Regions from separate parts of the Streptomyces sp. NBC_00490 genome, predicted to be linked through region 1. Evidence: riboswitches for the same ligand, from Rfam matches in the RefSeq annotation. Region 1 holds a riboswitch; each other region holds the start of a gene.
The links. A riboswitch is a leader RNA that binds a small molecule or an ion and turns the genes downstream of it on or off. The one in region 1 is predicted to bind cyclic di-AMP.
Positions count from the first base shown of each region.

Region 2: another riboswitch for cyclic di-AMP. It lies ahead of OG381_RS23000 (M23 family metallopeptidase); the one in region 1 lies ahead of OG381_RS27435 (transglycosylase SLT domain-containing protein).
Region 3: another riboswitch for cyclic di-AMP. It lies ahead of OG381_RS33925 (M23 family metallopeptidase); the one in region 1 lies ahead of OG381_RS27435 (transglycosylase SLT domain-containing protein).

Region 1 covers NZ_CP107869.1:6,007,467-6,017,308, forward strand. Annotated here, with positions in the region: gene OG381_RS27395 (ABC transporter substrate-binding protein) at 1-9, opposite strand, end outside; gene OG381_RS27400 (4Fe-4S dicluster domain-containing protein) at 26-253, opposite strand; gene OG381_RS27405 (GntR family transcriptional regulator) at 342-1,130, opposite strand; gene OG381_RS27410 (M56 family metallopeptidase) at 1,252-2,193, opposite strand; gene fahA (fumarylacetoacetase) at 2,351-3,568, opposite strand; gene OG381_RS27420 (hypothetical protein) at 3,737-4,357, opposite strand; gene OG381_RS27425 (glycoside hydrolase family 53 protein) at 4,429-5,577, opposite strand; gene OG381_RS27430 (HAD family hydrolase) at 5,919-6,731, shown strand; gene OG381_RS27435 (transglycosylase SLT domain-containing protein) at 6,744-7,226, opposite strand; cyclic di-AMP (ydaO/yuaA leader) riboswitch at 7,231-7,386, opposite strand; partial or broken gene OG381_RS27440 (CocE/NonD family hydrolase C-terminal non-catalytic domain-containing protein) at 7,710-7,972, opposite strand; gene OG381_RS27445 (polyprenyl synthetase family protein) at 8,337-9,347, shown strand; gene OG381_RS27450 (CHRD domain-containing protein) at 9,480-9,842, shown strand, end outside.
Region 2 covers NZ_CP107869.1:5,089,279-5,099,120, reverse strand. Annotated here, with positions in the region: gene OG381_RS23015 (alginate lyase family protein) at 1-185, shown strand, start outside; tRNA gene OG381_RS23010 (tRNA-Met) at 261-334, shown strand; gene OG381_RS23005 (PP2C family protein-serine/threonine phosphatase) at 443-1,528, shown strand; cyclic di-AMP (ydaO/yuaA leader) riboswitch at 1,773-1,930, shown strand; gene OG381_RS23000 (M23 family metallopeptidase) at 1,942-3,003, shown strand; gene OG381_RS22995 (aldo/keto reductase) at 3,161-4,105, shown strand; gene OG381_RS22990 (PrsW family intramembrane metalloprotease) at 4,227-5,537, opposite strand; gene trmB (tRNA (guanosine(46)-N7)-methyltransferase TrmB) at 5,652-6,464, opposite strand; gene lhgO (L-2-hydroxyglutarate oxidase) at 6,660-7,901, opposite strand; gene OG381_RS22975 (MFS transporter) at 7,966-9,390, opposite strand.
Region 3 covers NZ_CP107869.1:7,411,901-7,421,742, forward strand. Annotated here, with positions in the region: gene OG381_RS33910 (DNA gyrase/topoisomerase IV subunit A) at 1-321, opposite strand, end outside; gene OG381_RS33915 (M16 family metallopeptidase) at 637-2,031, shown strand; gene OG381_RS33920 (M16 family metallopeptidase) at 2,028-3,416, shown strand; cyclic di-AMP (ydaO/yuaA leader) riboswitch at 3,608-3,776, shown strand; gene OG381_RS33925 (M23 family metallopeptidase) at 3,790-4,566, shown strand; gene OG381_RS33930 (GntR family transcriptional regulator) at 4,754-5,449, shown strand; gene OG381_RS33935 (HPr family phosphocarrier protein) at 5,587-5,868, opposite strand; gene OG381_RS33940 (bifunctional acetate--CoA ligase family protein/GNAT family N-acetyltransferase) at 6,065-8,881, shown strand; gene OG381_RS33945 (DUF5998 family protein) at 8,935-9,522, shown strand; gene OG381_RS33950 (alkaline phosphatase family protein) at 9,522-9,842, shown strand, end outside.

The sequences.
Region 1 (9,842 bases):
GTGTTTCATGGGAGTCGGGGGCCTTTCACCGGAGCAGATAGGGCATGTTGACCGTGACGGCTCCGGTGGGACAGCGGGCCGCGCAGGGGCCGCAGTACCAGCATTCGTCGACGTGCATGTAGGCCTTGCCGCTGCTGTCGTCGATGGCGAGGGAGTCCAGCGGGCACATGTCCACGCAGAGCGTGCAGCCGTCGATGCACTTCGACTCGTCGATGGTCACGGGCACGTCGGCCCGCTGGGGCGCCAAGGGCATGGCTGTCTCCAGAGATGTCCTGAGATTTTCCGCGCGGTGGTGAACCGGGCGGGATCTGCCGAACGATGAAGAGGTGGGAGGGGGGTGGTCACAGGGAGCGGTGCAGCAGGCCGCTCATGGTGATGCGGTCGCCGCGGAAGCGGATGAACTCCAGGTCGACCGGGCGGCCGTCGGCGAGGTGGGTGAGGCGTTCCAGCATGAGGACGGCCGCGCCGCGCGGGGCCTCCAGTACGGCGGCGGAGTGGGTGTCCGCGTTCACCGCCTCCAGGGTGATCTCGGCGTGGCCGAGGCGCTGACCGGTGATCGTCTCCAGGAGGCGGAAGACGTCGGTGTTCTCCAGGTCGGCGCCGAGCAGGGCGGTGCCGATGTCGAGCGGGATGTAGGTGAGGTCCAGGGAGAGGGGAAGGCCGTTCAGGCGGCGCAGGCGTTCGATGTAGAGGACGTCGGTGCCGGGTGTGACCTGGAGGCGTTCGGCCACCGGGGCGGGTGCGGGGGCGGGGCCCATCGTGCGGACCTCGTTGGTGACGGTGCCGTGTTCGTGGAGGGTTTCCGCGAGGCCCATCAGTCGGTCCAGGCCGTGGGGGTACTTCTGCGCGACGACCACGGTGCCCACTCCGGGCAGGCGGTCGACGAGACCTTCGGCGCGCAGCAGGTCCAGGGCCAGGCGGACCGTGTTGCGTGAGGCCCGGTAGTCGGTGGCCAGGGTCGACTCGTGGGGGAAGGTGTCGTCCGTGAAGCCGCCGGTGAGGATCTGGTGGCGCAGGAGGTCGGCGAGTTGCCGGGCCTGGTCCGCGCGCAGCCGGCGGCGCGCACGGTGGGCGGCGACGGTGGTCGCGCCCTGGCCGGCGTGGTCGCGGATGCGGTCGGAGGGAGGCATGCCAGGAACCATAGCGAGGAGGTAGGAAAAGGGGTGTTGCGGCAGTGTTGCGCCACCTGCCGGGGTGTCAGGCGCGCGGCTGACCTGCGTAAACGGCTGCCGTTGAGCAAGATCTGCCAGGTCAGGCCAGTGCTGTCAGCCCTGGGCCGAACGCGATCAGGAGGGGCAGCAGGGGGACCAGGGCCGCCACTGCCGCCGTGAGTGCCCGGTGTCGGCGCAGCAGGCGCGGCCGGGGTTCCAGCAGCCGGTCGACCCGTTCGCCCAGCAGGCGGTGGCTGGAGGAGCAGGACAGGACGCCCCGGTGCTGGTTCAGCTCGATCAAGGCCAGGGCGGTGGTGAGGTGGCCGCAGCGGCGGGAGGCCGTGTCGTCGGCGGCCAGTTCGACCAGGCGGTGGGTCTCGTCGCAGAAGTGGGCGAACACGGGCACGCGGGGGAAGCCGGTGGCGAGGGCGGTCGAGAGGTGGAGCAGCCAGTCGTGGTGGGAGCGGGCGTGGTCGCGCTCATGGGTGAGGACGGCGTCCAGCTGGTGGTCGGTCAGGCGGTGCAGGGCGCCGGTCGTCACCACGAGCTGGGGCGGGCTGCCCGGCATCCACCAGGCGTCGGGGTATTCGTCCTCCAGTACCAGCAGGGGGCCGCGCGCGGCCTTCTCCAGGCCGCCGGGCAGTTCGGGGGCGCGTTCGCGCAGCTGCGCCCTGGTCACGCCGCGGTGGCGGCGCGCCTCCACGAGCTCGCGGGCCAGCATCGCGGTCGTCCAGGCGGCCCCGCAGGCCAGCAGGAGGGTCAGCAGGGCCGCCCAGACGGGGGCGGCGGACAGGTCGTAGGCCGCGGTCACCGCCGGTGGCGCGGGGGCGAAGACATGGTCGCGGACCGTGTGGAAGACGGCGGCGGCGCCGAGCACCAGGGCCGTCAGACAGCACATCAGGACGGTGGCGACCAGGCACTGCCACACCCAGAGCCCCACCACGGGTTCCCGTTCGGGCCAGGCGGCCCGGGTCAGCGCACGGGGGGCGGGCACGGCGGCGGCCAGCGCGACGGCGCTCAGCAGGAGCAGGCAGAACGTCATTCCACGGGCTCCGGATCCGGTCGGTGGAGGAGGCGGCTACAGGTGGGCCGACGTGTTCGTCAGCTGTGTCGCCCGCCGCCAGTATGACGGCGGCGGGCGGTGCATGGCATACCTCGGGAGGCCTCCCGTTCCGTACTTCAACCCGCCGTCGGCCACGTCACCGCGACACCACCTGCCCCACGACCTCACCCAGCCCCACCCGCACCCCGTCCGGCCCCGGTGCCCACGCCGACAGGGTCACCACGTCCCCGTCCTCCAGGAAGGTCCGTTTGCCGTCGGGGAGTTCGAGGGTGTCGCGGCCGTTCCAGGTCAGTTCCAGCAGGGAGCCGCGTTGGTGCTCGGAGGGTCCGCTGACGGTTCCGGAGCCGTAGAGGTCGCCGGTCCGCAGGGAGGCGCCGTTCACCGTCATGTGGGCCAGTTGCTGCGCGGCGGTCCAGTACATGGTGGAGAAGGGGGGCTCGGAGACCAGGTGCCCGTTGATCGACACGGAGATACGGAGGTCGTAGCCGCCCGGACCGTCCCCGGGGGCCGAGTCGTCGAGGTACGGCAGCAGTTCGTGGGTCCGCTCCGGTGGCGCCACCCGCGCCTCCTCCAGCGCGTCCAGCGGGGTGATCCACGCGGAGACCGAGGTGGCGAAGGACTTGCCGAGGAACGGGCCGAGGGGGACGTACTCCCAGGCCTGGATGTCGCGCGCGGACCAGTCGTTGAGGAGGCACAAGCCGAAGACGTGCTCGCGGAAGTCGCCCAGCGCCACGGGCGAGCCCATGGCCGAGGGCACGCCGACCACGAAGCCGACCTCCGCCTCGATGTCCAGGCGGACCGACGGGCCGAAGACGGGTTCCGTGTCCGAGGGGGCCTTGCGCTGGCCGGACGGTCGTACGACGTCCGTCCCCGACACCACGACCGTGCCCGAGCGGCCGTGGTAGCCGATCGGCAGGTGTTTCCAGTTGGGGGTCAGGGAGTCCGCGGCGTCGGGGCGGAAGATCTGGCCGACGTTGCGGGCGTGGTTCTCGGAGGCGTAGAAGTCGACGTAGTCCGCGACCTCGAAGGGCAGGTGCAGGGTCACCGAGGAGAGCGGGTGCAGGAACTCCTGGACGACCGACTGGTGCGAGGGCACGGTCACCCATGCCGTCAGGGCCCGCCGTACGTCCGACCACGTGGTGCGGCCCGCCGCGAGCAGCGGGTTCAGGGACGGCCGGGCGAGCAGGGTGGCGTACGGGGAGCCCAGGGCGTGGGCCGCCGCGCCGGCGTCGAGTACGTGGTCGCCGAGCCGGACGCCGACGGTCCGGTCGCCCTGCTCTCCCACGGAGAAGACGCCGTACGGAAGGTTGTGCGGGCCGAAGGGGTCGCCCTCGGGGAGATCGAAGGGGGGCATGGGGTGCTGCCTCGCTCTCAATCGCTGCGTGTGCCATGTGGTCGCGCCACACGTTACGGCCGAGTCGCTGGTCTTGGCAGGGCCTGAAGAATCCTTAATGTCCGGATAGGGCGGCGGCATGGAGTTCGCGGCACCGCGGCCGGTGAGGCGTACGGCGGCTGCGCGCGGTCAGGAGTCGGGCAGCTGGGCCCGCTGCCACGCCATGAACTCCTCGATCAGTTCAGGCGGGTTGGCGGCCTCGGTGGCATGGAGCTCCCAGCCGGGGCAGTCCATGTCGAACACGACCACGGGTATCGGACGGCCGAAGGTCTTCTCGATCACTCCGTCGGCGTGCAGATGGCGGGCGAGGTCGATGACGGCGTCGTAGAAGTGCAGACGGAGAAGGTCCGACCTGGCCTCGACCTCGCCCTCGTCGACCTCTCCCTCGTCCCCCTCGTCCCCCTCGTCCCCGGAGTCGAACCAGGCGCCGAGTCGCCGGACCTCCGCCTCGTGGACCCGGGCGCCGACCGGGTCCACGGGGACGTTCCCGAGTTTCTCGAAACCCTCGAGGATCCAGCAGGCGTAGTTCCAGCGGGCCTCGCCGGGGTCTTCCGGTCGCCGCTCCCGTTCGTACTGGCTCTCCGTGTTGTAGCCGATGTCGACGTAGGGGTGACGCTCGTCGTAGTCGACGCGCCAGATGTTGAAGGCCAGGGTGTAGATCTCGGCCTTCAGCTCATCGGGTATGCGCTCCAGCACGCCGACCGCGGCCGTCCGCAGATGGTTCAGAAAGGTCTCCGGCTGATCCGTCACCCCGCGAGCATCCCACCCGCGCTGGCACGGCTCCACCGGGTAAAGCCCGGTCAGCGCCCCGCCGAGGAGAGTTACGACCGGTAGCGGCCCAGCGTCCGCAGCCCCGGCAGTGCCCTGTCGTCGAAGTCGAACAGCGCCAGGTTCTCCCAGGCGTTGCCCGATCCCGGGTCCTGCGGGTTCCAGCCGCTGCCTGCGCGGTAGGTCCACGCGCCTTCCCAGTAGCAGTAGCCGAGGCCCTGTCCGCCGGGGACGGCGGCGGCGAGGTCGGCGACCGCGCGCAGCCAGGCGGCCTGGCCCTCGGGGGTCGCGGGGAAGCCGGGGGTGAGCTGCGAGGGGCTGTTGAGGATGTCGTTGATGTCGTCCTCGCTGCCCAGCGTGAACGGGTACGCGGTCTCGGCGATCACGACCGGCTTGCCGTAACGGGCGGTGAGGTCCGCGAAGTTGGCGGCGGCGGTCTCCAGGGTGCCGTGCCAGAACGGGTAGTACGACTGGGCGATGATGTCGAAGTCGAGGCCGTAGGACACCGCGGTGTCGAACCACCAGCGGGACGTGCCGTTGTCGCCGCCCGCGGCGATGTGCAGCATCGTGCGGATACGCGGCGAGGTGTCGCGGGCGGCGCGCAGGCCGGACTTCAGGAGGGCGGCCAGGTTGCCCCAACCCCCGCTGTCGCTGCCCCAGTTCTTGCCCTCGGGCCAGAGCATGCCGCCGTTGATCTCGTTGCCGACCTGCACGAGGTCGGCCGGGGTGCCCTGCCGCTTCAGGGCGCCGAGCACATCGGCCGTGTGGTCGTAGACGGCGCGCGTCAGACCCGTGATGTCCAGGTCCGCCCACGCGGCCGGCTTCGTCTGGTGCGCCGGGTCGGCCCAGGTGTCGGAGTAGTGGAAGTCGATCCAGATGCCGATGCCGGCCCGTCTCAGACGGCGGGCGAGCGGCAGGACGCGGGCCTTGTCGTTGTAGCCGTCGACCGGGTTCACCCAGACCTTCAACCGGGCGTGGGTGATGCCCGCGTGGGCGAGGAGGCGGACCGGGTCCTCGCGGCGGCCGTCGGCCGTGCGGTACACGGCGCCGTGGTCCTCGTTCTTGGGCAGCGAGGAGATGTCCATGGCCCGGATGTCCAGCCCACGGCGACCGCCCGCGGAGGCGGCCGCGGGTGCCGCCCCCAGCACGGGAACGGCCAGCGCGGCGGCTCCCGCAGCGGTGAGAACACTGCGTCTGCGCATGTTCTGTTCCTCTCAAAGCGCTCAGGTCGACGTAGCCAAAGGATCAGCACGGCTCGCGTATCTGTGAGCGTGCACAGAATCAGGAGTCCCGGCAATCCGCGAGCAACATGTAGGTAACCCGACGTCCCCTTCCTTGACAAGGGGTTGAAACGCTTCTCTGCTGTGCACGCTCACAGCGACAGCGGGCTCGCTCGCGCGCTCGGCCGGTTCGCCTTCGATCGTGACTGCTGACGAGAGGCTCGACCTGGGCGTCGAACCGGAGCCGACGTCAACGGATGTGAAGGGTGCAGCCGTCCGGTTCGCGTCGAGTCGCTGGGGGTTTCCATCCGTATTCTCTGATCATGGCCGCACCCACCGCATATTCACTCGTCGCCACTGACCTGGACGGAACCCTGCTCCGGGGCGACGACACGCTCTCCGACCGTTCGCTCGCCGCGCTCGCGCGAGTGGCGGAGGCCGGGGCCCGGCATCTGGTGGTGACCGGCCGGCCGGCCCCGAGAGTGCGGCCGCTCCTCGACGACCTGGGCAGCACGGGGCTCGCGGTGTGCGGGCAGGGCGCGCAGGTGTACGACGCCGGCGCGGACCGTCTGCTGTGGTCGGTGACCCTGGACCGGGAGTTGGCCGAGACCGCGCTCGGCAAGATCGAGGCCGAGGTCGGTCAGGTGTACGCAGCCGTCGACCAGGACGGCGTCGACGGCCTCACGCTCATCGAGCCGGGCTATCTGATGCCGCACCCCACCCTCCCCGCCGTACGGGTCGACCGCCGCGACGACCTGTGGTGCGCGCCCATCAGCAAGGTCCTGCTCCGCCACCCCGCCCTGTCCGACGACGAGTTGGCGGCGACGGCCCGTGGAGTCGTCGGTTCCCTCGCGACGGTGACGATGTCGGGCCCCGGCACCGTCGAACTCCAGCCATGCGGCATCACCAAGGCGACGGGCCTCGCCCTGGCCGCCGATCACCTGGGCCTCGGCCCCCAACACACCATCGCCTTCGGCGACATGCCCAACGACATCCCCATGTTCGACTGGGCGGCTCACGGGGTCGCGATGGCCAACGCCCACCCCGAACTCAAGGCCGTGGCCGACGAGGTGACGATGTCGAACGAGGACGACGGCATCGCCGTCGTCCTCGAAAGACTCTTCCGACAGGCTTAGGCCCCTGTCGGCCTAGTACGCGCCCCACACGTTGTCGATCGACCCGTACCGCTGCGCCGCGTAGTTGCAGGCGGCGGTGATGTTGGCGACCGGGTCGTAGGGGTCCCACGAGGTGCCGGACACGTGGTACGCCTGGAAGGTGGGGTCGATCACCTGGAGCAGGCCCTTGGAGGGGGTGCCGGCGGCCGCGTTGGAGTCCCAGTTGTTGATGGCGAAGGGGTTGCCGGACGACTCGCGGATGATGTTGCGGTAGATGCTGTCGTACGACCCGGGGATGCCGTTCTGGGCCATGACCTGGAGCGACGCCCGGATCCAGCCGTCGAGGGTGTCGGTGTAGCCCAGCGAGGTCGCCGTGGCCACGGTCGGGGTGGCGGCGGAGGCGCTGGTCGCGCCGATGACCGGGAGCGCGAGCACCGCGATGCCGGTACCGGCGACGGCGAGCTTGCGGGCGAGGCGGGACGTTCTGGTGCGACGGTGCTGAGCGGCAGCAGGCATGACGGTTTCCTCTCCTGCGCCTGCGAGGTGAGCTGTCGGGTTCGGGCGGGAGCTGCCCGGCCGGGCCGCCGTACGGCGACACGACTTCACCCCAAGCCGGTCCGTTATGTCCGGCGACTTACCTGGTTCCCCCGCTCCTGCCGTGAGTTCTCGTAGGTGAGCGGTCTCCGGGCGGCGGCAGGATTCGGCGTTCCGCCCGGCCGGGAACGTATGCGAGAGCACATGTCCGGAACAAGTACCGGATTCACACAACAGGCCCATTGACCTCGGTCTGAGGCGTATGGGGTGCTTGATCCTTTGCGACCGCCAATCACCAACTGGCTTTCGGGCAAAGCGGATCGGCGGAGGTGATCTCACAGGCCGTCCACAGGATGAAGTGACTCAAGTCACTGAAGATGAAGTCCGGCCGCAAATCGGGCAATTAGCCTTAACCGGCCGTTCTCGGAATGTCCCAGGGGAGTTGACGCCGAGCGGCTCGGACTACTCGGGCTCGTCGAAGGTGATGCCGTCCGCCGACTCACGGGATCGCACCGAAAGTTCGAGAAAACTGCCCGGCGAACCGGATGCGGTGCCCGGGCGGGAAAGCGTGCCCGATGCCGTTCAGCTCGAACGCCACCTCCTCGGACGTCCCCGGCTCCCACGACACCGCCCGGTCCCGCCCGTGCCGCGCCGACAGCTCAGCGCACCCCGGGGGCCAGCGTCGACGAACCGTCCGGCGCCACATCGCGGAGCCGGTCCTGCCCTCTGTGACCCTGCCCGGCCGGCGACGCGGGAAGCCCGCTCGTCCACCGCGCGGGCGGAGCCACGCCCAGGCCCACCCGGGTCATCCGCTCGGCGAGCCGGCCCCGCCCGAGGGCGACACCGCCTTCTTCGGTCGGCCGAAAGGCCTGCTCGCCCTGGTATCCACGTCTGCTTCCGGGGAAGTCGGAAGATATCCGTTCTTTTCAGGTGATCAAAAACATACCGGTCGTGATCCGATACCACCCGTGCTGCACGGGTGGGCGGCAGCGGTGATCGAAACGTGACCGGATACGCTGACTTGAGTGAGGGCAGCGACCTATCGACAAACCGTGTAATCGCCAGTAGACACCAGCAGACAGGAGACCCCTCGTGACCGTCGTCGGGCCGTTCGGGCTGAGCGTGCGGGACCAGGCTCTGGAAGCCGATGTCCAGGCCGGATTGGCGGCCGTCGAGGAGGGTTTGCTCGAAGCCACCAAGAGTGAGGTCCCGTTCATCACGGAGGCCGCGCAGCACCTCGTACGGGCGGGCGGAAAGCGCTTCCGTCCGCTGCTCGTGATGCTCGCCGCCCAGTTCGGCGACCCCGACGCCCCCGGAGTCGTGCCGTCGGCCGTGGTGGTGGAGCTGACCCACCTGGCGACGCTCTACCACGACGACGTGATGGACGAGGCGTCCGTGCGGCGCGGGGTCGACAGCGCGAACACCCGGTGGGGCAACTCGGTCGCGGTCCTCACCGGCGACTTCCTCTTCGCCCGCGCCTCCCACATCCTGGCCGACCTCGGTCCGGAGGCGGTCCGGGTGCAGGCCGAGGCGTTCGAGCGGTTGGTCACGGGCCAGATCCTGGAGACCGCGGGGCCGGTGGACGGCCGGGACCCGGTCGAGCACTACCTGGACGTGCTCGGCGGCAAGACCGGCTCGCTGGTCGCGGTGTCCTGCCGGTTCGGCGCGATGATGTCGGGCGCCGACGAGACGGTGGTCGACGTGCTGACGCAGTACGGCGAGCGGCTGGGCGTCGCCTTCCAGCTCGCGGACGACGTCCTGGACATCGCCTCGGACTCCCGTGAGTCCGGCAAGACCCCGGGGACGGATCTGCGCGAGGGCATCCCGACCATGCCGGTGCTGCGACTGCGGGAGCGGGCGGCGCGGCTGGGCCTCGCGGAGGACATCGCGCTGTGTGAGCTGCTGGACTCCGACCTGGCCGACGACGCGCGGCACGCCGAGGCGCTGACCAAGCTGCGGGCGCATCCCGCGCTGGAGCAGGCGCGGCGGGACACGGTGCGGTTCGCGGAGGAGGCCCGGGCGGCGCTCGCTCCGCTGCCGGAAGGCGATGTGAAGGCAGCGCTCATGGAGATGTGCGACGCGGTGGTGCACCGGGCGGGCTGACCCACCCGCGGTGCATGTGACGTACGTCACCAACCTGGACTGAGTCCAATCTAAGATCAACCCCGTATTCATGCCCAGAAGCTGACGCAGGGGGCGTCAGCTGCAATACGGGGAGAAATCAGAATCATGGGCATGAACGCGACGTTCTCCAAGCGCCGTAAGAGCCTCGTCGTCGCCGCCGTAGCGGTGGCCGCCGCCGGTGGTGTCGCCGCCTCGGTGATTCCCGCCTTCGCCGCCGGAGGTGACCGCGCCGACCACGCGGGCCACTCGGGCGGCGAGAGCGTCGTCAGTCAGAGCGGAGCCCTCGGCGGCAGCGGCGGCACGATCCTCGCCGCGAGCCTCCGGGGCGCCAGCGAGGTGCCCGTCCAGGGCGGCCCCGCCGTGAACGACGAGGACGGCGCCGCACTGGAGTTCATCAAGGTCAAGGGCGACAAGGTGTCCGTCGCCGTGACCTGGCGCGGCACCGGCAGGCCCACCCTGCTCCACATCCACCAG
Region 2 (9,842 bases), 920 kb from region 1:
GCGGCGGGAAGGTGGACCGGAACATGGGCCCGGACCTGGAGGTCGCCCTCAACCACCTGGAGAACCGCCTCGGCGTCTCCGTCCCGGCCGCCCACCGGCTCGCCGAGGAGACCCGGCCCGCCGGTACCGACAACCTGTTCGTGTCCTGGGAGACCCTGACCCACGCGGGCAACCCCGGGAGCTGAAAACGCAGGTCAGCGGCGGCGCGAAGCAACCGTGGTGCTGAGCGTCCCGCGAATGGCGTATGCTGGTTTCACCGACGCGGGGTGGAGCAGCTCGGTAGCTCGCTGGGCTCATAACCCAGAGGTCGCAGGTTCAAATCCTGTCCCCGCTACTCACAGCTCAGGGCCGGAATCCAGTTCACTGGATTCCGGCCCTGAGTGTTTCCCCCGGTCGGGCCACACGGCTCGCCGCCCGGTCCCGGCCCGGGAAACCTGGGCATGTGGATCAGGCGGCGGTGGCGGGACGGCGTGTCTCCGCCCTCTTACGGGTGCTGCCCGTCCTGCTGATCGTCGGTGGCGTCCTCTACGACGTCCTGACCCCCCGGGACTTCACCGCGATCCCCTTCTTCACCGCCGCCCCCCTGGTCGCCGCGCCCCTCTACCCACTGCTCGGCACCGTCGTCGCCGGGGCGGTGGCCCTGATCGCCGCCTTCGCCGTCCATATGCGGTTCGGTTTCCGGCTGGACGCCGACACCCTCACCGAGGCGCTCACCGTGGCGGTCGTCGCCGTGCTGGCCGCCGTCCTCAACCGGGTCGTGCTCCGCGGCGACCAGCGGCTCGCCTCCCAGCGCCAGATCGCCGAGGCCGCCCAGCGGGCGGTGCTGCCCGAGCCCGACGACCGGATCGGCGGGTTCGACATCGCGGTCCGGTACGAGGCCGCGCAGCGGGACGCCTTCATCGGCGGGGACCTCTACGCGGTGCAGGACAGTCCGTACGGGGTGCGGCTGGTGGTGGGGGACGTGCGAGGGAAGGGCATGGGGGCGGTGGCCGCGGTTGCCGTCGTCATCGGGGCGTTCCGGGAGGCCGCCGAGCAGGAGCCGACGCTGGAGGCGGTCGCGCGGCGGCTGGAGCGGGCGCTGGCGCGCGAGGGCAGGCGACGCGAGGGGCTCGACGCCGTCGAGGGGTTCACCACCGTCGTACTCGCCGAACTGCCGCACGGCGACGGGGTGGTGCGGGTCCTCAACCGCGGCCATCCGCCGCCGCTGCTGCTGTGCCCCGACGGCACCGTGCGGGCGCTGCCCGCCGCCGAGCCCGCGCTGCCGCTGGGCATGGGCGAGCTGGGGAGCTGGCCCGACCGCGCGGAGGAGGCGGTTTTCCCGGGCGGGGCCACGCTGCTGCTGTATACGGACGGGCTGTCCGAGGCGCGGGACCGGTACGGGGAGTTCTACGATCCGGCGGCACGGCTCGCGGGACGCGCCTTCCGGGTTCCCGGGGCACTGCTGTCCGCGCTCGCCGGGGAGGTGCGCCGGCACACGGGGGGCGGCATGACGGACGACATGGCGCTGCTCGCCGTACGACGGCCGTGACCGTTGGGGGGCTTTATCACGTGGGGTGATCGGGTGAGTGCCCTCCGCATAACAACTGACATACAGTCAATACCTGTGAGTTTACCGGAGGGCGGTCAACTCGCCCGTTTTTCACCGCTCATGGACCCGTACGTCCAGCGGAAAAAGGTTAATGATCAAGCAGAACAGCTTGGAATCCATGGTCCGGGTCTATTAACGTTCGATAACGCAGCGCGGTCGTCCCAGCCGTCACAAGAGACGGCTCCGTGCTCACGCGCTTAATCCCGCAAGGGAGCCGGGGAACCACCACCCTGGGGTGAATCGCGCGGATGCCGCCGTGAACTCACGGCCGGTATACGCGCGTAGGAGACCTTCCTGCTCCGAACCCGTCAGCTAACCCGGTAGGCGAGAAGGAAGGAAAGGAGCACGCCCACGTGGCGTCAAACCGGCCTGCCCCCGAGGCCCCGTACGTGCCGAGCCAGCGCAGCACCACCGATGTCTTCGGCTACGGCAGCTACCACCACGACGAGGGTCCGCGGGAGGAGTGGAATCCCAACGAGGACTCCATCCGACCGGTCCGTGGCAAGCATCGGGTCGCCAAGCAGCGCAGCGGGGGATTCGCCCGCAGCTCCACCGTCCTGGGCGTCGGTGTCATAGCCGCCGTCGGCGGGGCCGGCATGGCCAGCGCCAACACCGGCAAGCCGCCGGTCTCCATCTCGATGCCCGACCTTCCGTTCGTGTCCGGCGAGGAGGAGGCACCGCAGGGCTCGGCCACCGCGCTCAGCGACCTCGCCGCGGCCCCCACGGCCGCCGCCACGGCCGTCACGGACAAGACCCAGGTCAGCCTCTCCGACTCCGGCACCGGCGCAGGCGAGACGCTGCGCAACCGGATCATGGCGCAGGCCGAGAGCCAGCAGACGCAGGTCGAGAACAAGACGCAGCTCGCCACGCAGAGCGCCCTCGCCGACGAGGCCGCCAAGGCCGAGGCCGCCGCGCTGAAGAAGGCCGCGGACGACGCCGCCGAGGCGAAGAAGAAGGCGGAGGCGGAGGCCGAGAAGGCCGCCGAGGCCAAGCGGCTCGCCGCGCTGGCGAAGCAGTTCACGCTGCCGACCTCCTCGTACACGATCACCTCGACCTTCGGTCAGGCCGGCTCCCTGTGGTCCTCCGGGTACCACACGGGTCTCGACTTCGCGGCTCCCACGGGCACGCTCATCAAGGCGATCCACAGCGGCACCATCACGCAGGCCGGCTGGGACGGGTCGTACGGCTACAAGACCGTCCTCACCCTCGACGACGGCACCGAGCTGTGGTTCGCCCACCAGTCCTCGATCAGCGTCAGCGTGGGCCAGAAGGTCAACACCGGTGATGTGATCGGGCGCGTGGGTGCGACCGGCAACGTCACCGGCGCGCATCTGCACCTCGAGGTCCACTCGGGCGGCGCGTCCACCGGGATCGACCCGATGGCGTGGCTGCGGAGCAAGGGGCTCACCCCCTGAGTTTTTCTTGATCCACCGGCGGCCCTGACGCACACCCCCCGACGTCAGGGCCGCCGGTTTTTCCGTCACCGGTTCAGGAGCGCCTGCCTCCGCTTGTTTACGGAGACTTTGCGGCCGTTCCGGAAGAGCGGTCCGCGCACCGGCGTTGACCCCGTACATGACTTCTCTTCGCAAGCTGGGCACGTCCGACCTCGAGGTCTTCCCGCTCTCCCTCGGCGGCAACGTCTTCGGCTGGACCGCCGACGAGACACAGTCCTTCGCCGTACTCGACGCCTACGCGGCCGCGGGCGGCAACTTCGTCGACACGGCGGACGCGTACTCCGCGTGGGTCGACGGCAACGTCGGCGGTGAGTCCGAGACCATCATCGGCAAGTGGGTCAAGGCGCGCGGCAACCGCGACGACGTCGTGATCGCCACGAAGGTCAGCCAGCACCCCGACTTCCAGGGCCTGACGGCCGCGAACATCAAGGCGGCGGCGGACGCCTCCCTGCGCCGCCTCGGCACCGACCACATCGACCTGTACTACACCCACTTCGACAAGGTGGAAGTGCCGGTCGAGGAGATCATCGGCGCGCTCGACGAACTGGTGAAGGCGGGCAAGGTGCGGCACATCGCCGCGTCCAACATCTCCGCCGAGCGCCTGGAGGCGTCCCTCGCCTTCTCCGAGCGCGAGGGACTGGCCCGGTACGTGGCGCTCCAGCCGCACTACAACCTGGTCTCGCGCGAGACGTACGAGGGCGAGCTCCAGGACCTGGCCGAACGGACCGGACTGGCCGCCGTCCCGTACTACGCGCTGGCCTCCGGGTTCCTCACCGGCAAGTACCGCGAGGGCGAGGTGGTGGAGGGCGCCCGCGCCGCCGGTGCCGGCAAGCACCTGGAGACGGAACGCGGCCGCAAGGTCCTCGCCGCCCTCGACGACATCGCCGAGGCCCACCGCGTGCCGGTGGCGACGGTGGCCCTGGCGTGGCTGGCGGCCCGGCCGACGGTGGCGGCGCCCATCGCGTCCGCACGGACCGTGGAGCAGCTGCCGGCGCTGCTGAAGGTGGCGGAGGTGCGGCTGACGGAGGACGAGGTGACGCGGCTGACGGAGGCGTCGGCCTAGGAGTGCTGCGCGGTCCGGCGGTGCGTGCGGCTCGCCGGGGCGTGTCGGGGGAGTGGCGCCGGAGTGTCGCCTACACCCGCACCGACAGCGCGGCGGGGTGTCTCGGCGGTGGCTTCGGCCGTCAGGTCCGGTACGGGTTGTAGCCGGGGTACTGCACCGCCGGGTAGCCGTGCACGGGCCAGTGCGTCGGCGGGATCACGACCGGGGTCGGCGGTGCCGTCATCCGGGCCGCGTGGTCCAGGGCCGGGCGCGCCGCCTCCCGCCGTACCCACAACTCGTGCAGCAGTTCCCGCTCCCGTACGACGAAGTCGGCGCCGGCCCGGCCGCGGCGCCCCCGGTGCCGGAGGAACGCCAGGGACGTCGCGTACGCCTCGTACTGCGCCACCGCCCGCGCCGCCGACTTCCCGGCGTGGGCGCGGGCGTACTGGCGGGCGATCCGGCGGGCCCGCATCGAGCCGAGGGCGAAGGGTTCTGCGGGGGTGAGCCAGCCGGCGACGGCGTAGGCGGGCAGTTCCTCGCGCACGGTGCGCAGTTCGCGCTGCCGGGTCCAGATGACGAGCCAGGTCAGCAGACCGAACGCGGGGACCATGAAGGCCGCGTACACGGCGAAGAAGCCGTACTCGCCGAAGGTCGAGGAGCCGTTCCAGACGGCGTGCATGCCCATCGCGAGCAGCAGGCCGGACAGGGGCAGGAGCACCCGGCGCACGTGGTGGCGGTCCGCCGACAGGGCCGCGATGCCGAAGCCGATGCCGGTGAGGACCGTGAACAGCGGGTGTGCGAACGGCGACATGATGACGCGGACGAAGAACGTGGCCGCGGTGACGGAGGCGATGCCGCTGTCGCCGGTGAGCTGGTCGGTGCCGAAGGCGGTGCCGAGATAGAGGATGTTCTCGGTGAAGGCGAAGCCGGTGGCGGTGACCCCTGCTATCACCACGCCGTCGACGATCCCGGTGAAGTCCCGTCTGCGGAAGAGGAAGACGAGCAGGACGGCCGCGGCCTTGGCGGTCTCCTCGACGACGGGCGCTATCACGGTCGCGCCGAGGGTGTCGGCGCTGGACGGATCCGCGGTCGCCGTCGCTATCCATCTGGTCGCGAAGCTGTTGGCGACGATCGCTATCAGCGCCGCCGCGCAGGCGCCCCAGGAGAACGCGAACAGCAGATTCCGCCAGGGGCCCGGCTCGACCCGGTCCAGCCAGCGGAAGGCGGCTATCAGCAGCGGCACGGGCAGGATCGCGAGGCCGAGCCCGACCAGGAAGCCCTCGGTGCCGGTCTGTTCGCGCACCAGGGCGAGGATGACGAGCCCGGAGAGCGCGAGCAGGGTGATGAGCGCGCCGTAACGGACCCACTTGCGCTGCCACCAGTGCGCGTGCCGGAGCGCACCCTCGCCGGGGGGACCGGTGGGATGCGTCGGGTACGGGGGAAAGGTGGCCACGGCATCGACCCTAACGAGTCAGGGGCGCCGCCCGCAGGTGGGCGAGGTGGTCTCGGGCGCCGGTGGGGGGGGGTTGGTCGTCGTGCGGTTCCTGCTCCCGCCCTTACTGCTGTCCTACCGCTGTACGCGACGGAACAACAGGTCGTTCACGACATGTCCCTTGTCCAGTCCCTGGCCCTCGAAACGGGTCAGCGGCCGGTAGTCCGGACGGGGCGCGAAACCGCCGTCGGCCTGTGTGTTCTCGAAGTCCGGGTGCGCCGTGAGCACCTCGAGCATCTGCTCGGCGTACGGCTCCCAGTCGGTGGCGCAGTGCACCACGGCCCCCGGCTTCAGCCGGGTCGCGGCGAGGCTGAGGAACTCCGGCTGGATCAGCCGCCGCTTGTGGTGCCGCTTCTTGGGCCACGGGTCCGGGAAGAAGACGCGCAGCCCGTCCAGCGAGTCAGGGGCCAGCATCTCGCGCAGCAGGATGATCGCGTCGCCGTTGCCGACGCGGACGTTGGAGAGGCCGCTCTGGTCGGCGAGGTTGAGCAGGTTGCCCTGACCGGGGGTGTGCACGTCGACGGCGAGGATGTTGGTGCCGGGGTCGGCGGCCGCCATCCGCTCGGTGGCCTCGCCCATCCCGAACCCGATCTCGAGCACGACGGGGTTGTCGTTCCCGAACAGCTCGGCCAGGTCGAAGACCTGCTGTCCGTCGATGTCCAGCCCCCACTTGGGCCACAGCCGCTGCAACGCGTCCGCCTGCCCCGCCGTCACCCGGCTCCGCCGCGGCTGAAAACTCCGGATCCGCCGCTCGAAGTGCGACCCGGCCGGATCGGGCTTGGGCCCGTCGGGAAAACGGGGCTCACCCTTGGCCCGGGTGTGCCGGACGGGCTCACCGGGGGCGTGGGCGGACTGGGACGCGTCGGGCGCGTTGCGGGAGTCAGACACAGTGAGGCCGATTTTACGGGGCGGGGGGCGATCCATCTCAGCCCGTCCGGCGCTTGAGGACGAGGCCCTTCGGGCCGACGGGGGTCCGGGGGCGGAGCCCCCAGAGGCCGGGGTCGAAGGGGCAGCGCCTCTGGAGGATGGGACGGGTAGGGGCGACGGGCGAGAACCCCCGCACCGCAACCACACCCCGTCCCGTCACACGCCCCCCAGCGCAGCCAGCGCCCTCCTCGCCACCTCCCGCCCGATCGGCAGCGAGGCGGTCGCGGCCGGAGACGGCGCGTTCAGCACATGCACGGTCCGCGGCCCCTCCTTGATCAGAAAGTCGTCGACAAGCGTCCCGTCCCGCAGCACCGCCTGCGCCCGCACCCCCGCGGCAGACGGCACCAGATCCCCGTCCTCGACCGCCGGCAGCAGCCTGCGCACCGCATCCGCGAACGCCGCCCTGGACACCGACCGCCGCAGCTCACCCGCCCCGTACCGCCAGTGCCGCCGCGCTATCCGCCACGACCCCGGCCAGGCCAGCGTCGCCCCCAGCTCCCGAGGCCGTACGACCCCCCACCCGTACCCCTCCCGGGCCAGCGCCGGCACCGCGTTGGGCCCGATGTGGACGCCGCCGTCGATCCCCCGCGTGAGATGCACGCCGAGGAACGGGAACGCCGGGTCGGGCACCGGATACACCAGCCCGTTGACCAGTTCAGGGCGCGCCAGCGTGAAGTACTCGCCCCGGAACGGCACGATCCGCATCCCGGGCTCGTCCCCGGTCAGCCGCGCCACCTCGTCGCAGTGCAGCCCGGCACAGTTCACCAGCACCCGCGCCCGCACGATGTCCCCGTCGGCCGTCCGCACGGCCACCCCGAGCTCCGGCCGCCGGTCGACGCGGACGACCCGGGCGCCGTACCGGATGTCCGCCCCCGAGGCCTCCGCCAGCTGCCGGGCGACCCCGACGAAGTCGCAGATCCCGGTCGTCCCGACGTGTATGGCCGCCAGGCCACGCACCTCCGGTTCGTACTCCATGATCTGCGCGGGTCCCAGCTCGCGCACCGGAATCCCGTTCTCCCGGCCCCGCTGGACCAGGGCGTGCAACCGGGGCAGCTCCGCCTGCTCGGTCGCGACGATCAGCTTGCCGGTGACGGCGTGCGCGATCCCGTACTCCGCGCAGAACTTCACCATCTCGGCCGCGCCCGTGACGGCGTACCGCGCCTTCAGCGATCCCGGCCGGTAGTAGATCCCGCTGTGGATGACCCCGCTGTTGCGCCCGGTCTGGTGCCGGGCCGGCCCCTGCTCCTTCTCCAGAACGGTCACCCGCGTCCCCGGCGCGGACCGAGTGATCGCATACGCGGTCGACAGCCCGACGATCCCGCCCCCGATGACGAGCACGTCACAGTCGTAAGCGACCTCCGCCCGCACCTGCACCACCTCCCGCTTCCGATAGTGCACTGCGCCACTGACAGTGCCTTCAAACGCGGGGATGAGGGCGGACCCGCTCCCAGGCCCTGTCGGCCTAGGCCGGAGCCATCAGCAGAGGCCGTGCGCGCTCCCGCAGCTCCACCACACGCGGCTCGTCACCGTACGGCTCCAGCCGATGGAGCAGGTCCTTGACGTACTCGGTGGTCCGGGCCGAGGAGATACGCCCCGCGACCTCCACGGCGCGCACCCCCTGTTCGCACGCCGCGTCGAGATTGCCGGACTCCAGTTCCGCTACCGCCGAGACGACCAGCCGCAGCCCGTGCGACCGGACGAACTCCTCCGTCGGCTTCGACAGGGCCTGCTCGGTGAACCGCCGCACCTGGCGAGGCGCCTTCAGATCGCGGTAGCACTCCGCGGCGTCCGCGGCGAACCGGTCGTAGGAGTAGAAGCCCAGCCACGACGGATCCTGGTCCCCGTCCCGGGACCGCTCCAGCCACCCCTCCGCCGCCTTCAGCGCCGCCCCCGCCGCCTGCGCGTCACCCGCACGCGCGTGTGCACGTGCCTCGACGAGGCGGAAGAAGCTCATGGTGCGGGCGGTCGCCAGCCCTCGGTTCCGCTCCAGCGCGGCCTGCGCGAGGTCCACGCCCTCGTCGCCGAACCCGCGGTAGGTCGCCTGCAGGGACATCGACGCCAGCACATACCCGCCGAGGGGTACGTCGGCCGCCGCGCGGGCCAGTCGCAGCGCCTGGATGTAGTACCGCTGGGCTGCCTCCTGCTGACCGGTGTCGAAGGCCATCCAGCCCGCGAGACGGGTCAGTTCGGCGGAGGCGCCGAACAGCGCCCGGCCCACCTCGTCGGAGTACGAGCCGAGCAGCAGCGGTGCCGCCTCCACCCGTAAGCACTCCGGCACCATGGACGAACGCCAGTCGCCGCCTCCGTACTTGGAGTCCCAGCGCCTGGCGTCCTCGGCGGCCTCCCGCAGCTTCTGCACATCGCTGTGGCCGACTTTGAGCGGTGCGCCGGATGCCTCCGCGGAGTTCATCTCGCGCGCGACCGAGCTGTCGGCCGGGGTTATCAGCCACCGTGAGGCAGGGGTTGCGTATGCGCTTACCGCGAACGATCCGGCCAGCGACTGCCAGATGCCACCGGCGCCCGAACGGCGGCCGGCGAGGTCGAGCCGGTACAGCTCCGTCGCCGAGCGGACGGCCTGTCCGACGTCCCTGGGGAAGGCGAGGCCCACTTCGGGCGCGGGATCCGCGTCCGCCAGACCGATCTCGTGGAGCGGCACCGGGCGGCCGAGCTTCTGGCCGATCGCGGCGGCGATGAGGTGCGGCGCGGCGCCCTGGGGCACCATGCCCTTGGACACCCAGCGCGCCACCGAGGTCTTGTCGTAGCGAAGAGTCAACCCGCGTTGAGAGCCAAGATCGTTGACGCGTCGCGCGAGCCCTGCGTTGCTGATTCCCGCGAGGGCGAGAACGGCGCCGAGTTTTTCGTTCGGCCCGCGTTGCTCCCTGGACATGAGCCACCCCTCGACACAGACGGCTGCCGCGCTGGCATAACCACGCGGCATTCGTAAACCCAGCGTAGTTCGCCGCATCCCATGCGTTAAGAGGCATTGTTCCGGATGGCGGGATTGTGGTCCGTACGCACGTACGGCCCCCTTACGCACCGTCGCGGCGTGCCCCCGCTTGTGTGGCCGTGCGCCCGTGCGTGCGCTCTTCTCCGGCCATCGGGGGAGCGGTTGCATGGATCGTGCGTGGGTCGGCCCGCTGTACTGGATCCAGTGGGCTGGGGGATTCCGCCACCTCCATCCCCGCGGGTGGCGGAACGGTCCGGGGGGCGAACTCCGTTCCCCGGACTGCGCGTTACCGATGCGGTGCGCAGAGCCTGTACGGAGCGTGCGCGAGCCTGTCCCCGCTCCGCCAAGTTGGCTGAAAACAGACCCCGTATCTCCAGGGCAATTACCGCTCC
Region 3 (9,842 bases), 1.4 Mb from region 1:
GAAGGGCTGGGCCATGCGCACCAGGGCGTCGTAGATCGACGCGTCGCCGTGCGGGTGCAGCTTGCCCATGACCTCGCCGACGACACGGGCGCACTTCACATAGCCGCGGTCGGGGCGCAGGCCCATCTCGTTCATCTGGTAGACGATGCGGCGGTGCACCGGCTTGAGGCCGTCGCGGGCGTCCGGCAGGGCGCGGGAGTAGATGACCGAGTACGCGTACTCGAGGAAGGAGCCCTGCATCTCGTCGACGACGTCGATGTCGAGGATCTTCTCCTCGAACGAGTCGTCGGGCGGCGGGGTCTTCGTGCTACGGCGGGCCATCGCTGCCGGCTCCTCTTTTCTGGTCGCTCGCCTTCGGGTCGCGCCCCTTCGGCTCACTCTTGCTGAAGCGTGAACGGGATCTGACGCGGACCATTGTGGACCGTGGCACTGACAACGCGGACGACGACCCGGCGTCAGCCGTCCCGCCGTGTGTTCACCCGTACGGCGCGCGGCCCCCGCCCGCAGGCTACGGGATCTCGCTGTCGGCGTACGACCACCGGGAACTTCACCGGCGCTCCGCACGCTTGCATACAGTGGCAGGACCGGCAGAAAAACGCGGTTCAGATCAACCGCACCGCGATCGAAGGGACGTACATGCCCATGGGTCACACGGCCACAGACCAGGCAGGCACCGGAGGCCTGACAGCAACGGAGCACCGCCTGGCCAACGGGCTGCGCGTGGTGCTCTCCGAGGACCACCTGACCCCGGTCGCGGCGGTGTGCCTCTGGTACGACGTCGGCTCGCGTCACGAGGTCAAGGGCCGTACCGGCCTGGCTCACCTCTTCGAGCACCTGATGTTCCAGGGCTCCGGACAGGTCAAGGGCAACGGCCACTTCGAGCTCGTCCAGGGCGCGGGCGGCTCGCTCAACGGCACCACCAGTTTCGAGCGCACCAACTACTTCGAGACCATGCCCACCCACCAGCTGGAGCTCGCCCTCTGGCTGGAGGCCGACCGCATGGGCTCGCTGCTCGCCGCCCTCGACGACGAGTCGATGGAGAACCAGCGGGACGTCGTCAAGAACGAGCGCCGGCAGCGCTACGACAACGTGCCCTACGGCACGGCGTTCGAGAAGCTGACCGCCCTCGCCTATCCCGAGGGCCACCCGTACCACCACACGCCGATCGGTTCGATGGCCGACCTGGACGCGGCCACGCTGGAGGACGCGCGCGCGTTCTTCCGGACGTACTACGCGCCCAACAACGCGGTGCTGTCCGTGGTCGGCGACATCGACCCCGAGCAGACGCTCGCCTGGATCGAGAAGTACTTCGGCTCGATCGCGTCCCACGACGGCAAGCCCGCCCCGCGCGACGGCTCGCTGCCGGAGATCATCGGCGAGCAGCTGCGCGAGGTCGTCGAGGAGGAGGTCCCCGCGCGCGCGTTGATGGCGGCCTACCGGCTGCCGCACGACGGCACGCGCGAGGCCGACGCGGCTGACCTGGCGCTCACCGTCCTCGGCGGCGGCGAGTCCTCCCGCCTCTACAACCGGCTGGTACGCCGCGACCGTACGGCCGTCGCCGCCGGCTTCGGCTTGCTGCGGCTCGCCGGGGCGCCCTCCCTGGGGTGGCTGGACGTGAAGACGTCCGGTGACGTCGAGGTGCCGGTCATCGAGACGGCGATCGACGAGGAGCTCGCCCGGTTCGCCGCGGAGGGCCCCACGGCCGAGGAAATGGAGCGCGCCCAGGCCCAGTTGGAGCGCGAGTGGCTGGACCGGCTCGGCACCGTCGCGGGCCGCGCCGACGAACTGTGCCGCTACGCCGTGCTGTTCGGCGACCCGCAGCTCGCCCTCACCGCCGTCAACCGGGTGCTCGAAGTGAGCGCCAAGGAAGTGCAGGCGGTCGCCAAGGCCTGCCTGCGTCCCGACAACCGCGCGGTGCTCGTCTACGAGCCCGTCTCCGCGGAGACCGCCGAGGACGCGGATCCCCCGGAGGACCCCGAGGCCGAGGCCACCGTCGAGGCCGGCGACAAGAACGAGGAGGCGGCCAAGTGACCGAGCTCGCCACGATGGAGTTCCACCCCCGGCCGCAGGCGGGCGAGGCGCGGCCGTGGGCCTTCCCGGCCCCCGAGCGCGGCACGCTCGACAACGGCCTGACGGTCCTGCGCTGCCACCGCCCCGGCCAGCAGGTCGTCGCCGTCGAGGTCCTTCTCGACGCCCCGCTGGACGCCGAGCCGGCCGGCCTGGACGGCGTCGCCACGATCATGGCGCGGGCCTTCTCGGAGGGCACCGACAAGCACACCGCCGAGGAGTTCGCCGCCGAGCTGGAGCGGGCCGGCGCCACGCTCGACGCCCACGCCGACCACCCCGGCGTACGGCTGAGCCTGGAGGTCCCGGCGTCGCGTCTGCCCAAGGCGCTCGGTCTGCTGGCCGACGCCCTCAGGGCGCCCGCGTTCGCGGACAGCGAGGTCGAGCGCCTCGTCACCAACCGCCTCGACGAGATCCCGCACGAGCTGGCCAACCCCTCCCGCCGGGCCGCCAAGGAGCTCTCCAGGACCCTGTTCCCGGTGGACCTGCGCATGTCCCGCCCGCGCCAGGGCACCGAGGAGACCGTCCGGAACATCGACTCCGCGGCCGTACGCGCCTTCTACGAGAAGCACGTCCGCCCGGCCACCGGCACCGTCGTGGTCGTCGGTGACCTCACCGGCATCGACCTGGACGCGCTGCTCTCCGACACCCTCGGCTCGTGGACCGGTTCCCAGGCCGAGCCGCGTCCGGTGCCGCCGATCACCGCCGACGACACGGGCCGTGTCGTCATCGTGGACCGCCCCGGTGCCGTCCAGACGCAGCTGCTGATCGGCCGGATCGGCGCCGACCGGCACGACCGGGTGTGGGCCGCGCAGGTGCTCGGCACGTACTGCCTCGGCGGCACCCTCACCTCCCGCCTGGACCGCGTCCTGCGTGAGGAGAAGGGCTACACCTACGGCGTGCGCTCGTTCGGGCAGGTCCTCAGGTCCGCCCCCGACGGGACGGGCGCCGCGATGCTCGCCATCAGCGGCTCCGTCGACACCCCGAACACCGGTCCGGCCCTGGAGGACCTGTGGACGGTGCTGCGCACCCTCGCCGCGGAGGGGCTGACCGACGCCGAGCGGGACGTCGCCGTGCAGAACCTCGTCGGCGTGGCCCCGCTGAAGTACGAGACCGCGGCGGCCGTCGCGAGCACGCTGGCCGACCAGGTCGAGCAGCACCTGCCCGACGACTACCAGGCCACGCTGTACCGGCAGCTCGCCGCGACCGGCACCGTGGAGGCCACCGCGGCGGCCGTCAACGCCTTCCCGGTGGACCGGCTGGTGACGATCCTGGTCGGCGACGCGTCGGCCATCAAGGCGCCCGTGGAGGCCCTCGGGATCGGTGAAGTGAGCGTCGTGTCCGCGGAGTAGCGGCACGCGCGTGAAGGGGCCCTGGTGACTGACGCGTCACCAGGGCCCCTTAATGTCCGAATTAGGGGAGAGGTTGCCTGTCTGCCCTGTGGCATGCGCTACAAAACCCCTGATCCGTTTGGGGATTGAAAGTCGTCCCGCTTAGCGTCATCCGGGCTGTTCGTCAGGCAGTGCGCCGCGCCCGCGGCACCGGACAGCCATCGCCGAGTCCCCGTACGGCGCGAGCCAGGGGAGCCGGGGACCCACATTCATGTAGTCCCTGGGGTGAATCGGACGCCCGCGCGCGCAGCGAGGGGGTCCGTAGGAGACCTTCCTGCTCCGAACCCGTCAGCTAACCCGGTAGGCGAGAAGGAAGGAAAGGACCAGCCACCACATGGCGTTCACGCGCGCCACCGGGAAGCACCGTCGTCCCAGCAGGATGAAGCGCACCACCGCCCACGTGGCGGGGGTCGCGGCCCTCACCACCACCGGCGTCATCGGCACCCTCGCTGCCCCGGCCCTCGCAGCGGAGCCCGCGGCCGAGCAGACCGGCCTCACCCCGGTCGTCACCATCGGCGACTCGGTCGCCGCCCAGATCGACGCCCAGGCCGAGGCCCAGCAGCAGGCGGCCATCGAGGCCGCCGAGCAGAAGGCCCGCCAGAAGGCCGAGGAGGCGGCGCTCAAGAAGGCCGCCGCCAAGGCCGAGAAGGAGCGCGAGGCCAAGGAGCGCGTCGCCCGCGCCGCCGCCGAGCGCAAGCGCCTCAACAGCTATGTCGCCCCGATATCCGGCTCGTACATCTCCACCGGCTACAAGGCCGGCGGCGGCGTCTGGTCCTCCGGCAGCCACACCGGCGTCGACTTCCACGCCGCCACCGGCACCTCCGTCCACGCGGTCGGCTCCGGCACGGTCGTCGAGGCCGGCTGGGGCGGGTCGTACGGCAACAACGTCGTGATCAAGATGAACGACGGCACGTACACCCAGTACGGGCACCTGTCGTCCATCGGTGTCTCGGTGGGCCAGACGGTCACCCCGGGCCAGCAGATCGGCCTCTCCGGCGCGACCGGCAACGTCACCGGGCCGCACCTGCACTTCGAGGCCCGCACGACCGCGGAGTACGGCTCGGACATCGACCCGGTCTCCTACCTGCGTTCGCATGGCGTGAACGTCTGACGACGGACCGCGAGATCTTCTGAAACCCCGGCTCACCGAGCCGGGGTTTTGCCGTTTCTGTCGCCCTGTTGTCCAAAAAATATCCATGGATTCCGGCCCGCCATCGGAAATTCCCGCTCTTTGCAATAGAGTCACTGAACACACGTCAATCATCGACGTTTCACGGGGATTAAGGCGGAGGTCGGTCATGCGTATTCCGGCGCACTCGGTATGCACCGCGATCAGGGACGACATCGTCGCCGGTGTCTACGAGCGCGGCAGCCGCCTCACCGAGGAACTCCTCGCCCGTCGCTACGGGGTCTCCCGTGTTCCCGTCCGGGAGGCGCTGCGCACCCTGGAGGCCGAGGGCTTCGTGGTGACGCGGCGCCACGCGGGCGCGTGCGTGGCCGAACCGACCGAGCAGGAGGCCGCCGACCTGCTGGAGATGCGGATGCTCCTGGAGCCCCTGGGCGCCTCCCGGGCCGCCCAGCGGCGCACCGAGGCGCACCTGAAGGTCCTGCGCGGTCTGGTGAGGCTGGGTCAGGAGCGGGCCAGGCGGGGCAACAGCGATGACCTGCGGTCCCTGGGCGGCTGGTTCCACGAGACGCTCGCCCAGGCCTCCGGCAGCCCCGCGCTGACCTCGATGCTGACCCAGCTGCGGCACAAGATCTCCTGGATGTACGCCGTGGACGCCCCGGTCAGCCCCGTCGAGTCCTGGGCGGAGCACGGCGCCATCGTCGACGCCGTGGCGCGCGGCGACGGGGAGCGCGCGCGGGCGGTCACCGCTCTGCACACCGAGCGCTCGACCGCCGCGCACCGGCTCCGATTCAACGGCGCGGGAGATCGGCCGGAGCGTGTGAGGAACTCGCAACATCCCGTAAACATGCCGAGCCTGCGGCATTAACACAAGAGCCGTATACAAAGAGGCAGTAATTCGCGGGGGACTATTTCCGCTGCCTGTGAACGGGAAATGCAAAGGGCTCGCCCGATAAATTCGGACGAGCCCTTCTGTGGTGCCGTGAATCAGTCGGCCCCGGTAAATCAGACGGTCTCGGGAAGCTCCTCGAGACCCTCGGAGACCAGCTTCGCCAGCCGGTCGAGGGCGGCGTCCGCGCCCTCGGCGTCGGAGGCGAGGACGATCTCCTCGCCGCCCTGGGCGCCGAGGCCCAGAACCGCCAGCATGGAGGCCGCGTTGACGGGGTTGCCGTCGGCCTTGGCGATCGTCACGGGGATACCGGAGGCCGTGGTGGCCCGGACGAAGATGGAAGCGGGGCGGGCGTGGAGACCCTCGGCCCAGCCGACGTTGACGCGGCGCTCAGCCATGTGATGCTGCCCTTCGGTGTTCAGGGTTGTCTAGACCAGTTTCCCACAACGTGAAGCTTCTCCGGAGCGGAGCTGCTCCCGTCCGGGGTGAGTCGCCGGACCGCGGCCTCGGTCCGGCTTCCGTCCTTGCGATCCTCTTGCGTTCTCCACAGACTGCCTCGCGCCGTTGTCGTACGCGAGCCGTAATCTGGGGCCCATGCAGACCTCGCCGGACCGGCACGAGTACCCCGCGCACTGGGAGGCCGACGTGGTGCTGCGCGACGGCGGCACCGCGCGCATCCGCCCCATCACCGTCGATGACGCCGAGCGCCTGGTCAGCTTCTACGAGCAGGTGTCGGACGAGTCGAAGTACTACCGCTTCTTCGCGCCCTACCCTCGCCTGTCCGCCAAGGACGTCCACCGCTTCACGCACCACGACTTTGTGGACCGGGTGGGACTCGCCGCCACGGTCGGCGGTGAGTTCATCGCCACCGTACGCTACGACCGCATCGGCACCGACGGAATGCCCGCGTCCGCACCGGCCGACGAGGCCGAGGTCGCCTTCCTCGTGCAGGACGCCCACCAGGGCCGGGGCGTCGCCTCCGCCCTCCTCGAACACATCGGGGCCGTCGCCCGCGAGCGCGGCATCCGCCGCTTCGCCGCCGAGGTGCTGCCCGCCAACAACAAGATGATCAAGGTGTTCAGGGACGCCGGGTACACCCAGAAGCGCAGCTTCGAGGACGGCGTCGTCCGCCTGGAGTTCGACCTCGAACCCACCGACCGCTCCCTGGCCGTGCAGTACGCGCGCGAGCAGCGCGCCGAGGCGAGGTCGGTGCAGCGGCTGCTGACGCCCGGCTCGGTCGCCGTGATCGGCGTCGGCCGCACCCGTGGCGGCGTGGGCCGCGGCATCTTCGACAACATCCGCGACGCCGGCTTCACGGGCCGGCTGTACGCCGTGAACAAGGCCTTCCCCGACAAGGAGCTCGACGGGGTCCCCGCCTACCGCTCGGTGCGCGACATCGAGGGGCCCGTCGACCTCGCGGTCGTCGCCGTGCCCGCCGAACACGTCCCCCAGGTCGTCACCGAGTGCGGCGAGCACGGCGTACAGGGACTCGTGGTGATCTCCGCCGGGTACGCCGAGAGCGGCCCCGAGGGACGCGAACGGCAGCGCGAACTCGTACGGCACGCGCGCGCGTACGGCATGCGGATCATCGGGCCCAACGCCTTCGGCATCATCAACACCAACCCGGACGTGCGGCTGAACGCGTCCCTGGCCAACGAGAAGCCCCGCCCCGGCCGCATCGGCCTCTTCGCCCAGTCCGGCGCCATCGGCATCGCCCTGCTGTCCCGCCTGCACCGGCGCGGCGGCGGCGTCACGGGGACCACGGGCGTGTCCACCTTCGTCTCCTCCGGCAACCGCGCGGACGTGTCCGGCAACGATGTCCTGCAGTACTGGTACGACGACCCGGACACCGACGTCGTCCTCATGTACCTGGAGTCCATCGGCAACCCGCGCAAGTTCACCCGCCTCGCCCGCCGCACCGCGGCCGCCAAGCCGCTGGTCGTCGTCCAGAGCGCCGGCGCCGCCCCCCAGGGGCACGCCGTCCGGGCCACCCGGCTGCCGCACTCGACGGTGTCCGCCCTGCTCGCGCAGGCCGGTGTGATCCGCGTGGACACGATCACCGAGCTCGTCGACACCGGCCTGCTGCTCGCCCGGCAGCCCCTCCCGGGCGGCCCGCGCGTGGCGATCCTCGGCAACTCCGAGTCCCTGGGCCTGCTGACCTACGACGCCTGCCTCTCCGAGGGGCTCAGCCCGCTGACCCCGCTGGACCTGACGACGGCCGCCTCGCCCGCGGACTTCCACACCGCCCTGTCGCGCGCGCTGGCGGACGACACCTGCGACGCGGTGGTCGTGACCGCGATACCCGCCGTGGGGGAGGGCTCCGCCGGGGACGCGGCGCTCGCCGAGGCGCTCAGGTCGGCGGCCGAGCGGGTGCCGGGCAAGCCGGTGCTGGTGGTCCACGTCGAGCTGGGCGGACTCGCGGAGGCCCTGTCCGCCGCGGCCAGCACGGCACCGCAGGCCGTCACGCCGAGCGCCTCCCACCCCTTCCGCGCCCTGGACCGCCTCGCCGCCAAGGCCCCCGAAGAGGCACCCCGCAACTGCTCCCGCCTCATCCCCGCCTACCCCGCCGCGGAGCGTGCCGTCCGCGCCCTCGGCGAAGCCGTGAAGTACGCCCAATGGCGACGCGACGCCGCCGAGCCCGGCAAGGTGCCCGAGTACATCGACGCGGCCATCGACGAGAAGGGCGCCGCCGAACTCATCGACGGCCTCCTCGCGCGCGGACAGGGCCTGACCCTCGGCACCGAAGAGACCTGCGAACTCCTCGGCACCTACGGCGTCCAGGTGCACCGGGCCCTGCCCGCACCCACCCCCGACGAGGCCGCCGGGGCCGCCCGCACCCTCGGCTACCCCGTCGCCCTCAAGGCCACCGCCCCGCACCTCCGGCACCGCGCCGACCTGGGCGGCGTACGGCTCGACCTCGCGGACGAGGAGCAACTGCGGCGGGCGTACGCCGAGTTGGCCGAGCTGTTCGGGACGCCCGAGGAGCTGCGCCCGGTCGTCCAGCGGATGGCGCCACGCGGCGTGGACACCGTCGTACGGGCCGTCATCGACCCCGCGGCCGGAGCCGTGCTCTCCTTCGGGCTCGCCGGGGCCGCCTCGCAGCTGCTCGGGGACGTCGCGCACCGGCTGATTCCGGTCACCGACCGTGAGGCGACCTCCCTGGTCCGCTCCATCCGGACGGCACCGCTCCTGTTCGGCTGGAGAGGCTCGGCGCCGGTCGACACGGCGGCCCTGGAGGAGCTGCTGCTGAGGGTGTCCCGCCTCGTCGACGATCACCCCGAGGTCGTCGCGGTGACCCTGGAACCTGTCGTCGTCGCCCCGCACGGCCTGAGCGTCCTCGGCGCGTCCGTACGCCTGGCACCCCCGCCCGCCCGCGACGACCTCGGCCCGCGGACCCTGCCCGCGTACTGAGAACACCCCTGAGCGGTGCCTCGCAGTCAGTCGCCCCCCGTAGGATGGGGGTCATGGCCAAGACCAGTACGACGACCCAGGGGCTGCGAGCGGCGATCGAGCGCAGCGGCTACTACCCGGCCCTCGTGGCCGAGGCGGTGGAGGCCGCTGTGGGCGGCGAGCCCATCCGGTCGTACCTGGTCCACCAGGAGACGACGTTCGACCAGAACGAGGTGCGGCGGCATGTGACCGTGCTCGTCCTCACCGGCAACCGCTTCATCGTCAGCCACACCGACGAGCAGGCCGCCGACACCACCTCCCCGACGCCGTACGCCACGACGTCCACGGAGTCCGTGAAGCTCGGCCGGATCTCCTCGGTCGTGCTCAGCCGAGTGGTCGCCAACCCGGAGCAGTACCAGCCGGGCACCCTGCCCCGCGAGGTCGTGCTCACCATCGGCTGGGGCGCCGTCTCCCGGATCGACCTGGAGCCGGCCGCCTGCGGCGACCCCAACTGCGAGGCCGACCACGGCTACACGGGCAACTCGACCGCCGACGACCTCAGCCTGCGGGTCAGCGAGGCCGGCGACGGCCCCGACACGGTGCGCCAGACCCTCGCCTTCGCCCAGTCCCTCTCCGAGGCGACCGCGGACACCGCGCACTGATGGCGCAGCCCACCGCCTGGGAGCCCTACCCGGAACCACTGGCCGTCGACTCCGCACCGCTGCCCGAGTACGGCAGCGGTTCCCTCGCTGACCTCCTGCCCACGCTCGCCGCGGGCATGGGCGTACCCGGCACGACCGCCACGATCACCGAGCTGACCCCCGCCGACCGGAACTGCGTGTTCCTGATCGACGGCCTCGGCTGGGAGCAGCTGCTGGCGCACCCGGACGAGGCCCCCTTCCTGGCCTCGCTGCTCGCGGGCTCGCGCGGCGGCACCGGCCGGCCGATCACCGCAGGCTTCCCGGCGACCACCGCGACCTCC